One region of the Paenibacillus nicotianae genome, then DNA from elsewhere that is predicted to be linked to it. Evidence: riboswitches for the same ligand, from Rfam matches in the RefSeq annotation. Region 1 holds a riboswitch; each other region holds the start of a gene.

Evidence for each region. A riboswitch is a leader RNA that binds a small molecule or an ion and turns the genes downstream of it on or off. The one in region 1 is predicted to bind cyclic di-AMP.
Region 2: another riboswitch for cyclic di-AMP. It lies ahead of ACFSGI_RS22405 (C40 family peptidase); the one in region 1 lies ahead of kdpF (K(+)-transporting ATPase subunit F).
Region 3: another riboswitch for cyclic di-AMP. It lies ahead of ACFSGI_RS19790 (hypothetical protein); the one in region 1 lies ahead of kdpF (K(+)-transporting ATPase subunit F).
Region 4: another riboswitch for cyclic di-AMP. It lies ahead of ACFSGI_RS01910 (ubiquitin-like domain-containing protein); the one in region 1 lies ahead of kdpF (K(+)-transporting ATPase subunit F).

What each region holds. Positions count from the first base shown of each region.
Region 1 is NZ_JBHUGF010000010.1:1,732,164-1,735,347, reverse strand. Features, by position in the region: gene ACFSGI_RS11680 (carboxypeptidase-like regulatory domain-containing protein) at 1-422, shown strand, start outside; cyclic di-AMP (ydaO/yuaA leader) riboswitch at 725-929, shown strand; cyclic di-AMP (ydaO/yuaA leader) riboswitch at 992-1,172, shown strand; gene kdpF (K(+)-transporting ATPase subunit F) at 1,420-1,500, shown strand; gene kdpA (potassium-transporting ATPase subunit KdpA) at 1,520-3,184, shown strand, end outside.
Region 2 is NZ_JBHUGF010000012.1:32,125-35,308, reverse strand. Features, by position in the region: gene ACFSGI_RS22410 (GNAT family N-acetyltransferase) at 1-344, opposite strand, end outside; gene ACFSGI_RS22405 (C40 family peptidase) at 619-1,092, opposite strand; cyclic di-AMP (ydaO/yuaA leader) riboswitch at 1,105-1,244, opposite strand; gene ACFSGI_RS22400 (YwhD family protein) at 1,723-2,235, shown strand; gene ACFSGI_RS22395 (ATPase domain-containing protein) at 2,597-3,184, shown strand, end outside.
Region 3 is NZ_JBHUGF010000011.1:231,069-234,252, forward strand. Features, by position in the region: gene ACFSGI_RS19780 (universal stress protein) at 99-749, opposite strand; gene ACFSGI_RS19785 (hypothetical protein) at 801-1,259, opposite strand; cyclic di-AMP (ydaO/yuaA leader) riboswitch at 1,671-1,847, shown strand; gene ACFSGI_RS19790 (hypothetical protein) at 1,968-2,363, shown strand; gene ACFSGI_RS19795 (NAD(P)H-binding protein) at 2,457-3,182, shown strand.
Region 4 is NZ_JBHUGF010000002.1:40,206-43,389, reverse strand. Features, by position in the region: gene ACFSGI_RS01920 (HD domain-containing protein) at 1-90, shown strand, start outside; gene ACFSGI_RS01915 (TatD family hydrolase) at 138-905, shown strand; cyclic di-AMP (ydaO/yuaA leader) riboswitch at 1,101-1,324, shown strand; gene ACFSGI_RS01910 (ubiquitin-like domain-containing protein) at 1,648-2,766, shown strand; gene rnmV (ribonuclease M5) at 2,964-3,184, shown strand, end outside.

The DNA of each region.
Region 1 (3,184 bases):
TTAATTATCAGACAGCAGATGTATCAAGAGTTGTTATTAGTGATATTACAACAGATGGCGGTGTCTACGGATTTATTAACTATGGTCAAGGCAATAAATGGCGTGTGAAAAATAATATTGTAATCACAGGTCGTGCATTAGATGCAACAGGTAATCCTGTAGGGAATGCGATAGTCACAACCAATATCACTACCATTTTAAATAACAAAGTGATTTCTGGTACAGCGACTACAGATGCTACAGGTCATTTTACAATGCCGGTCTCTATCAATAATCCGGGAGTAGGACAATATACGTTCCAATCGTCCAGATACAGACATTATTATGATATTGTCAGAATTCAATTTTTCAACAATGGAAAACAACTAAATTCAGACATTAGCACGTTGTACCATTTTGCTTACGAAATTTATACAGGTTAACATAACGTAGCAAAATGATAGGATGTTGCGTAATAAATGACATAATCGTTTTCAGAATCTACTGCAAATCAATGATAAATATCATGTAACAAAAATAAAAAAGTAGATAAACGATGAAAAAGAGAGAAAATAGAAGCCTGAGATAGATAAGTTTTCAATAGTTATCTGAAAATGAAAGCTGTGATGATTCACAGCTTTTTTTGCGTTTTTTCTCAGCTTTACAGTTGACAGGTACAGGCGTATTATTCATTGCAGGCAGTTGATGAATAGGATTCAGCAACTGATATAAATGAAGTTTCCAATGTTTTTGATCGCTGAGTTTTCGGTACTAACCGAAAAACGGGGGAACCAAATTGCGACTTCACAAAACGGTGTGAGAGCCGGAATGTGAATCGTTGGGGTGAATCTGCATACTGACTTAACCATGGTACAGTCAGACAATGCAGTAGGGCGACTCTCACCGCCCGAATCCGACAGCTAACCTCGTAAGCGTGGATTAGGAGAGAAGTGTGAAGCTTGTGCCGATCTGACACAGTGTAATACGACTCTGTGTTTTTTGATATGTTAACAATGTCACGACGCTTAATTTTCATATGCATATGAAAAGCGGGGGAACCAATCGTTGATGAAAATAACTGATAGAAGAGTCAGTTACTACACAACATGGGGTGAATTCCGGTATCTACCGGAACGGGCAATCTTCCAGCCCGAATCCGACAGCTAACTCCGTAAGCGTATAGGGGAGAACTCCTAACCAGCAACTTGGCAGGTACACGATAAGTGTGCGTGTTTGTAGAGGGCTGGGGAAAAGTTCTGCTTTTCTCCAGGCTTCTTTTTTTATGCCTTTTTTAGCAAATATTACTTACAAAACGAATGCAGGGAGTCTTATACCTATGATGGATATACTGATGATTGGATTATTATTGATAATGACTTTGGGATTGAGCGGGTTGCTGCAATGGGCATCTGTAGCTATCGGAGAAAGAAGGAATGAGCGATGACTTGGCTGCTGTGGATTATTATTGGTGGGTTAACCATCTATCTATGTTACGCATTGATTTATCCAGAAAAATTCTAAAGGGTCAGGGGAGAACATCGTGAGTATCTTTTCATATATCGGAATTGCAGTCACTTTTATTATCGCTTTAATTATCGCTCGTCCAACCGGACATTATATTGCATATGCTTTTGAAAATAAACCGAATCGCTTAGATCGTTGGTTTTATCCAATTGAGAAATGGATATACAGGTTCGGCGGTATCAAAAATGAAAATCAAACCTGGAAGCAGTATGCAGGCGCTGTTCTTATCAGTAATGCAGTGATCTTGCTGATAGCATATCTGATCTTTCGTTTCCAACACATTTTACCAATGAATCCAGCAGGGATTACCAGTATGAGCCCTGATCTAGCATTCAATACAGCGATCAGCTTTATTACAAATACGAATTTACAGCATTACAGCGGTGAAAGTGGTTTATCTTTATTCTCACAAATGACAGCAATTATCTTTATGATGTTTGTCTCACCGGCAACAGGGATTGCAGTCGCAATTGCATTTATTAGAGGATTGACCGGTAAGCCGCTGGGTAATTTCTTTACGGACTTGGTACGGGCAATCACACGAATTTTGTTACCTCTTACTTTTATTATGGCGCTTGTGTTTGTTGGATTAGGTATGCCGCAGACCTTGCATACAGTCATAACAGCTCAGACTTTACAAGGAACAGAGCAACAGATTGGTACCGGTCCAATAGGATCATTTCTAGCAATCAAAGAATTAGGGAATAACGGTGGTGGATATTTCGGAGCCAACTCTGCACACCCTTTTGAAAATCCAGGCGGATTCAGTAATATGTTGCAAATGTTGATGATGTTATTGGTTCCAATGTCACTGCCATTTACGTACGGCAAAATGGTCGGCAACTCCAAACAAGGTAGAGTATTATTTGTTTCGATGGTCATGATGTTTGTCGTGATGCTTAGTGTATCACTTGTCAGTGAATTTCAAGGAAATCCGTTGATTAACCAATTAGGTATTCAACATCAGTCGGGATCAATGGAAGGGAAAGAAGTACGATTAGGCGAAGCGCAATCTTCATTCTACTCTGTGGTAACAACAGCTTCAGAGACAGGTGCTGTTAATACGATGCATGATACGTTAACACCTATTGGCGGATTGATTTCACTTGGAAATATGATGCTGAATACGGTATTTGGCGGTTCAGGAGTAGGATTGTTAAACATTTTAATGTATGCGATTATTGCTGTGTTCTTATCGGGTCTGATGGTTGGACGTACACCAGAATTTCTCGGTCGCAAAATTGAAGGCAAAGAAATGAAGTTGATTGCAGTAACATTACTTATTCAACCATTATTGGTATTAGCACCTACAGCTATTGCTCTTATGACCCAAGCCGATACGATTTCTAATCCAGGTTATCATGGATTAACACAAGCGCTGTATGAATTTACCTCATCAGCTGCAAATAACGGATCAGGATTTGAAGGGCTAGGCGATAATACGCCGTTTTGGAATATTATGACCGGTGTAGTGATGTTTATCAGTCGTTATTTCTCAATGGTAACGTTGTTAGCTGTGGCAGGGTCATTAATGGCGAAAAAACCTGTTCCAGAAACAAGCGGAACATTACGCACAGATCAAGCATTGTTCGGTGGTATGTTTATTATTTCTGTTATTTTAGTCGGTGCACTTACCTTTTTCCCGGTGGTTGTACTTGGGCCGATTGCAGAGATGCTAACA
Region 2 (3,184 bases), on a different contig from region 1:
ATTTCTGCTGTAGCATTACGGTTTTGAGCCGTTTTTACAATAGCCTCTACAAAAGCTTCTCCATAACCATGACCGCACAGATCAGGGCGCATGCCAATACCTAAACGTATCGTATTTCCCAATGGAAAAAGTTGAGCAAACCCGGCTAACTGTTCTTTTTGATCCAGTACCGATAAGTATTGTTGTTGCCGAATCTCTGGATCGCCGAACTCAATTCCTAATTCTTTCATTTGTGCCCAGGGCATCCAACCGTAAATATTATAAGGAGGATCGTATACCCATGTACATACTTCAGCAGCATGTTGTTCTGTCAAAGGAATCGTATGAAAAATAGAATGTGGCAGTGAGCTCATGATCTAACCTCCTCTGACTGTACTTTGTATCTACCATAAAAAAATCTTAAAAAATTTGCAATATCCTGTTTACCATAATTACGAGTAGGTTAATAATAAGTAGACATAATTATAAAGAACAATTTTATATAAATTTACGATTTTATGTAACCTATTAGGTGTTTGATACGTCTTACTTATATAGGAACATAAAAAAACCACTAAAGATTCTGGCGGGAATCTTCAATGGTTATAGGTTAATTTATATGAGTTGTAAATACGATGATTAATTGTCAGTTGCGAAGGTGTTATATGTGGAATCGCTCATAACACGTTTAGCACCAACGTAACGATTTTGATAGTAATCCATGCTCAAACTGTCAATTCTCACACCTTTGGAAGTAGAAGCGTGTGCGAAGTTACCATTTCCTACATAAACTGCTACATGTGAAACGCCAGCCCCGGTAGTATTGAAAAATAACAGATCTCCAGCAATTAAATCACTTTTTGATACAGGCTCACCGACTTGGTATTGAGAACTAGATTGGCGAGGAAGATCAATGTTCATTTTGCTGAATACATATTGTGTAAATCCTGAGCAGTCAAAACCGCTGAAAGATGTTCCACCAATACGATAAGGTGTTCCAATAGCTCCATCAATAACTTGATCCATTTTAGAATCTGCATGCGCACTTGTTACTCCAAGTGACGTAAATGCAATAGCAAGTCCCATTACTGCGGCTGTTAGTTTCTTTTTCATGTTCAAAATCGATTGTCCCCTTCCAATTGCCTACGAGGTTAGCTTAAGGATTCGGTAGAAGGTATTCCCCTATGATCCCTCTGAAACAAGATCAATTCACCCAAAACGGTTCCCCCGTTTCCCGGTACCACGGAATTTGGCTCAAAGCGTGGTGTGTACCGTATACGGATTACTACGACAAAACGACAAAATTTTCAGTTGCTATAAAGGTTACAGCATTTAGTTTTAAAGTTTACAAAGTTGTTACTAAAATCTCACTGGATTTATTCTACCAGAGGTTTTTTACTTTGGCAAACCTTTATTCATCTGTTTTTAAGATTTGTTTTTATATTTTCGTATCAAATCTCTATAAAAGCCTGTGGTTACAGCTTTTTTAAAAGTTAAAAAATTTTAATCTTTTGCTCATATCATGACGTTTATTGAATAATTATGATCACTATATATACTTTATTCGGTTCGACCGTTGTAATAATTAACGTTTTTTCCCTTTTTTTATGAAAATCTATGACAGTAATCGACTTTATTGGCTTTTAACTCAATATTCGCTACAATATGAATAATAAATTGAACTATAAATCTATGTATAATAACCTTATTTATACTGACCCCACAAAGGAGTATTCGAACAATATGGATGAAAATCAACCAAGTAAAAAGTCGATGTCACTTAATATTGTAAGTAGTAGTGCAAAAAGCAGTAAACATAAAGGTTTTGGAGCAGGAGCTATTAACCTCAATAATGTGTCCCCTATCATTATAGACCATGGCGAAGCAAAAATCGATGTTGGTGCAATGCATGCCAAAAGTAAAGTAGAAAAAGGAATCAAATTTACGACGAACCGCGAAGAAGTGAATGGTGGTCGTCAAGTATGGTTAGTCTGGGTAGCAGTCGATAAATTAGCTGAAGGTGTCAATTACGCTGGTGCTACTGCTTGTGAAATGTGGATTAATGAAGAAGAGAAAAAAGGTTGGAAAATTCTCGCAGAGCATGTGAATAAGTTAGATTATGCTATCAAGCGCCGTATTATGTTAGAAGGTCTAGGAAGCGAAGAAAAAGCAGCACTCAAAAAATTATTAGTCGCTCATAATGAAGAATGGTGGAACCAATCTTCTGAAGAGTTTAAAACAGCGTTAGAAGGTTAATAACACTTTATATAGTCTACAAGTTGTACAAAAGACCGACGACCCTTAGATCGTCGGTCTTTTGTTATTCTAAGTGATTGGGAGCATTCGATAAATATAATTTCTTCTATAGAAGAATTATATTTTAAAAGTAATTATTGGGGATTCAAAATAGTAGGATTATCTTTATTTATATCATATAATAACAAGTAAAATATGGTAAAAAAGGTTGTGGATATAATGTCTTTTTTGGCTCACTTACCAAAATTGGAAATTTGCTTCCTTCTATTGATAAAGCCTTGCTATAATTAAGATAAAGTTATCATCGTAACAAGCTGTCCCTTGCTTAACTAAAATATTCTACAGATGGAGGGAACACTACATGCAAAAAAGTGAAGCTGAGTATAAAAGTACATTAAAACAGCCAATTAGTACAGGTATCCCGGGACTGGATGATATTTTATGTGGAGGCATACCGCCAGGAGGCGTCGTCATTTTAGAAGGCGAACCAGGCACAGGAAAAACTACAATAGGCATGCAGTTTTTGGTTGAAGGTGCTATGAAACATAATGAGCCAGGGATATACATTACATTTGAAGAACTTCCTGAACAAATTTACGATGATATGGAACGGTTCGGTTGGAATTTGAAAGAGTTGGAACGGCGTAATTTGCTACGCGTGATCTGTATAGAACCGGAGATTTTATTAGAGCAAATGCTTGAACCGAATGGACTCTTTGAACAGATGATCAAAGAAATTGGTTGCAAGCGTGTAGTCATGGATAGTATCAGTTTATTTCGCTTAATGAGCAGTGAACAAGAAGCCAGAGCGAATGTCTATACTATTCGTAATATTATGCGCAAGCATGCCTTAACTTCTTTTTTTATAAGAGAATATTCAGAAGTGGAAGGAATGAATATCCCTTTCGAGAATTATATTTGTGATGGGATTATTCGCTTGTCTCTCAAA
Region 3 (3,184 bases), on a different contig from region 1:
CAATCTAGATATCCGGTACCATCACTCATAACCTGCAACCGCTTGATAAAACGAAGGGCTACAGGTTATAAGTGATGGTACGTCTAATCTACAACCTATTACATCGAATGAGATTCCAATACCAGTTCATCGATCAACTTGCCTTTGAATACTTTCAGATATTGATATTGTCCGTCGATACATAATTTGAGTAATCCATTATCGAAGTCAGTATGCATATCTTTGAAAAAGATACCTTCTGTAATGATCGATTGACCATGAGTCTCATAGGCAATCTCATATCCGCGCGAGGTCTGAATCACATCTACATCTACGCCTTGTTCGTGGGTTTCTTCTAAATGAGCTTGCATACGCTGTACCGCTACGATATGTAGATCGATAGCTCCCAACTTTTCCAGTAGATCATTTACAATCGAGCCTTTGATGATTTCTTGCCAGCGAGTCTGAGCCGATTGTCCAATAATAAGTTGAGTAATATCATGCTGTTGAGCGGTGGAAGCGATAATATCAGCCGCTTCTTGTCCGTTGCTTTCTAAGAGTACAAAATGACCTCCTGCTTCTTCTGTTAATTTACGCCATAATGCTACATAGTTCTCTTGTTGTTGATCCATTTCATCAAGCGGATGATCGATGACACTCATTACACACAGTGGAGATTGAATAAGTTGAGATAAATGAATACCACGCCTGATCAATCGTTCTCCATTGGGGCCATAATATACACAGACCATAATCTTTTCAGAATTCAAGCTAAATACACTCCTTTATTGAGGTAGTTATGATCCATTAACCATAATTATTTAAAAGGAATAATAAGCGATTGTATAATCTAACAAAAAAGCATGATTCACCAGTATATCAGAAGATGCCCATACATCTGGAGGATCTTGTAGACGACTAGATAGGTCGGTCAGAGCATCTAACATCACCTGACTGCGTACATCTCCCCATAGATCATGATGTTGGTCGATATAAGATTGCGCCTGCGGTAACGAGCATTTTTTGAGAGCAGTGAACACCCGACACCATTTCACCAAATCTAAATGTTGAACCTGATCGGTAAACGAATATTCTGCCCACCCTGTAATCCCGTGACTTGCTATTTTTAACAACCCGCAATGCAAATACCCATCCATATCAGGTAAGGCAAGCAGATGATTATCATATTGGAATACTTCAATAGAATGAATAGTATGGGTAGACACATCCACCTTAGACACAGTATTAGCAACAGGCGCGATCGGCGAAATTAAACTCATCTCAAATCTACACTCCTTCAAATAAAATCGCTATCTCTATACACAGTAAAAGCAGAACAATAAGTAGCTGTTACATTTTTGTGATGTCAGATATTGTTAGCAATCATAGTCCCGTTGAAGGTAGAAGTAAAATCAAATGTAAGCTTTTAATAGACGTTATACGCTTGAAAATAACGATGTAATCGGATTCATTTGGCTTAATCACGTTCTAATGTCTCTTATACTCGCTTATACAACCGTTTATATAAATCGTGTGCAAATAGTAGAAAAAGAAGGATGAGATCATGCAAATAAGAGCATAATGTGGAAAAGGTAATAGAATTGATTCAAATTCGCTCCTTACACGTAGCTAGACTACTTTACAAACGAAAAAGGCGGGCGTATGATTTCATTCAAGTTCATTACAGCTTAATGACTGAAAGGCTATATCCAGACCTTTCAGAAAGCGGGGGAACCATACGAATAGACAAGATGGTACAGATCTATTCAGGGGTGAATCAGATAGAAAGGCTTCGACCGAACTATCTGTAGGGAGACTCTTACTTCCGAATCCGTCAGCTAACCTCGTAAGCTGCAATAAGAGAGACGACAACAGTCATCTATGCCATATCAGGGGCTTTTTTTGCGCCTGTTTTAGAAGCTGATGAAGAGGTCCTCTTCTAACGGCTTTTTTTGTTGTCTACAATGAGTGGAGGAGAGCGAACACGCATGGAGTACGAACAGGAATTTGTACTGGTATCGCCTGCTACAGTAGCAGGAGAACAATTTATTCAATTACTCAAAGTTAAAAAAATACCGTTTGCTATTATAGTGAATAGTCAGGCAGATCAGCTTCGCTTTGAAAAGATAGGTATTGAGCATATTCTGGTGATCGATACGCAGCGCCAGGACTTATGGCGTATCCCGCAATTGAATATTGGCAAAATCTATTTATTTGAACGTAGTCTACCTTTATGTTGTCGGTATATTCAGATCTGTCGTGCATGGACATCAGAGAAGCTATATGTGATTACCGAAGGCAATCAATCACGCTTAATTTATCGTGGTCTTGGTGCAGATTATATTATTCATACCAATGGAAGTAGCGCTTCGTTTTTATTATAAAAAAAGACTGCTGATCGAACGATCATTTTATTTTGCAATTTGGTGCTGATATCTTGATAATAAAGAAGATAGAGAACCAAGTTGATGCGCAGAATGGAGATGATCGTTGTGATCGGTAAAACAGCCCTTGTCGCTGGAGCAACAGGTCTTGTTGGCAAAAAATTAGTGCGTCAGTTATTAGACAGCACAGAATATACACGAGTGATTGCTCTTGTCCGCGAACCTGTGCAGCAACTACAACATCTGAAGTTGCAACAGATCGTAGTGGATTATCGTAGACTAGAAGATTATCGTGCAGAGATGCAAGCAGACGATGTCTTTTGCTGTCTCGGTACAACGATTAAGCAAGCAGGTACTCAAGCACAGATGATCGAAATTGATGTATTGTACCCGGTATCTGTAGCTATGGTGGCTTACAAACAAGGAGCCAAGCAGTTTATCGTGATCAGTTCGATGGGTGCTGATCCCAAATCAAGTATTTTCTATACACGTACCAAAGGTGATATGGAGCAACGATTGCAACAAGTAGGTTATTCTTCGTTATCGATTGTTCGCCCGTCTTTATTGTTAGGCAAACGTAAAAATAGCCGCGCAGGGGAGCAATTTGGCGCTGTGGTCTCTCAAGCATTATCATTTCTAATGATAGGGCCTCTTCGTAAATATCGCGGTATCGAAGCAGGTGACGTTGCACGAGCGATGTATCGAATCGCTCAGATCTCCAAGTCAGGTACTCAAGTATATATGTCAGATCAATTGCAACGCATCGCAGACGAGTCGCAGAGTCGCTCTGTTGCGATGAACAAATCCGCCAAATCATAGTC
Region 4 (3,184 bases), on a different contig from region 1:
TTGGAAAAAGTTATTCATCAGTTATCAGAAGAAGTAGCGGCGATATTTGAAAATAAAATCAATCCGCCTCAAATGGAGTTTGAAATCTAAAATAAAAGAAAAAAGTGTGTAAAACAGAGAAGGAGCGAGAAAAACATATGTTATTTGATACACATACTCATTTAGATTCGATTGAATTTGCTGATGATCGCAAAGAAGTCATTGAACGTGCTTATGCACAAGGTGTAACCCGTATGATCAATGTTGGCTTCAACCGCGAAACGATTCCAACTACGATGGAATTGGTAGAAAGTTACGAATTTATATATGCAGCGATAGGTTGGCATCCTGTAGATGCGATCCATATGCAACCTGGCGATCTGGAATGGATTGAATCGTTATGCAAACATGAAAAAGTAGTCGCTATTGGCGAGATTGGTCTTGATTATCATTGGGATACTTCTCCAAAAGAAGTACAACACAAAGTATTACGGGAACAAATTGGGCTAGCGCGTTCAATTAATATGCCAATCGTGATTCATAATCGTGATGCACACGAAGATATTGTGAAGATTTTGCGTGAAGAAAAAGCACATGAAGTAGGAGGCGTGATGCATTCGTTTTCAGGGAGCTGGGAAACAGCCAAAATGTGTCTTGATATGGGCTTCCATTTATCGTTTGGAGGACCAATTACTTTCAAAAATGCAAAGCAACCTAAAGAGGTGTTACAAAAGGTTCCTATGGACCGTCTTTTACTTGAAACAGACTCCCCATTTTTGACACCACATCCTTATCGTGGAAAACGAAATGAGTCCGGTTATGTGACACTTGTAGCCGAAGCGGCTGCGGAGCTAAAAGGGATATCACTGGAAGAAATTAGTACAATTACAACTAAAAATGCACTGGAACGATTTGGCATTCGATGAAAAACAGAGTAAATCACGCAAAAAACATCGTTAAATCGATATATGAATAAATTATCTTTAAAAAATCGGAGAATATGACAACTTTTTAACCATTTATTCAGAAAAACGTGCTTGCTGGTCGCTTTACATGAGGGTTGGGTTCGGGATATTATTTCATCAGTGATTTAATCTTGCTGTTATCACGCAAGATTCCATGATTCGGTCTCGCTGAGTTTCCTGCATAGGAAAACGGGGGAACCAACATATGTCTTCAAGCCATTATTATCAGAATACCGAAGTCATTATGTATGATTCCTTTTACAGGGTCTATGGGGTGAATTGGAGGTACTCGCGCCATGAGCGGAGGATCCTTCACAGGGCAGGCAATATGATATGTCCGAATCCGACAGCTAACCCCGTAAGCGATGCAGAGGCAACCTCGTATTTTCTAACGTTTTCCGAACTGTATTCAAATACGTCGGGAGCCAAGGAAAAGTTGCTCTTGCTCTTTTCCAGAGGCTTCTTTTGTTTTGGCTAAAAGGAAAAGATACAGAGATACGATATTTGAAGCTTGATCTTTCAGATATTAGGTATGTCCCTTAGACTGACCATGGCGCAGGCATTTTTGAACATCACGAAAGATTATCACACAGATTCGATAATCTTATGCTTACGATCAGCCTGTGAAAATTCTGTTATATAGTCGCGTCATATACTATTACGTCACAGCTAGACGGCGAGACTATGAAGGAGGACGGAAGAAGTGGCAATTGCTCCTTTCGAAAAAACCCATGGTTCGCGCTCATCCAGCATGTCTTACGCGCTGAGTTGGAAGCAACAAAACCTACGCTATGTATTGTGGGCTGCATTATTGGTCATCGCTCTTGCAGTGATGCTATTGTCCCTACTTTATAATCAAGCGGGTAAAAATATTTCTGTAGTCATTGACGGCAAAGCACAAACGGTGGAAACACGTAAATTGATGCTTTCTCAACTGCTTGATGAAAATCAAATTAAAGTCGCACCACAAGATAAAGTATCTATGCCGATGAATGGCGCGCTTCAAGATGGGGATAAAGTTTATATTAACCATGCGGTTGCAGTAAACATTACGGCAGATGGTGGCACTAAGAAAATCTATACCACCTCTAAAACAGTTGGTAACACATTGGAGCAAGCTGGATTAACATTGTCAGGTGAAGATCAACTTACACCAGCAATGGAATCTTCAGTTCATGACAATATGGATATCAAGATTGTTCGCACCAAATCTTTTGTAGCGAAAAAAGTTGTAAAGATTCCTTATCAAACGGTTAAAAAAACCGATGCTTCTCTGGTTGAAGGTAAAACAAAGCTAGTACAAAGTGGTCAAACAGGAAAAGTGGTTCAATACATCGAGAAAGTATACGAAGATGGAGAATTCGTCTCCAAACGTATGGTTGATAAAAAAACAACCGCAAAAGTGCAAGACAAGATTGTAGCAATAGGTACGAAAAAAGAAGAGCCTAAGCTTCTTGCAGCTGCTTCATCTAGTGGAGGTTCCAGTAATAGTACTTCCAAAGCAGGTGTAGATTTCTCTTATGCGAAAGTACTGAACAATGTATCTCTTACTGCTTATTCGTCTCAAGAACCCGGTCTAGGTACAGTGACTGCTTCTGGAGCACGTGTAACAGAAGGTCGTACGATTGCAGTCGATACGAGTGTCATTCCGATGGGATGGTGGGTATACATTGAAGGCATTGGCTTCCGCCGTGCTGAAGATACCGGTAGTGCTATTAACGGTAATAAAATCGACGTATATATAGACAGCTTGAGCCAAGCGAGAGCATTTGGACGTAAATCCGGTTACACTGTATATGTAATCGGTCCGGTTAAACCCTAAGTAGGGTGTTGATTGGGATAACGCCATTGCTTAAGCCCAGTCATCTGTTATATGATATAAATAATATTAACCATGAGCGTGAATAAGGAAAACAAAAAGAAGAGGAATATTCCTCTTCTTTTTGTTCTGTTAAGATCAATTTAGAGTGAATCGATAGAGGTCATTATTTACAGAGTGAAGGGAAGCGTACAATCAACGTGATTAAAGAAGTGATTGTGGTGGAAGGTAGAGACGATACAGTAGCCATCAAACGAGCTGTAGACGCAGATACGATCGAGACAGGCGGTTCAGCGATAGGAGCTCATGTAATTCGTCGGGTGAAGTTAGCTCAAGAACGTCGCGGTGTGATTATATTAACAGATCCTGATTTTGCAGGTGAACGGATACGGAAAATCGTCGCGCAGAAAGTACCAGGCTG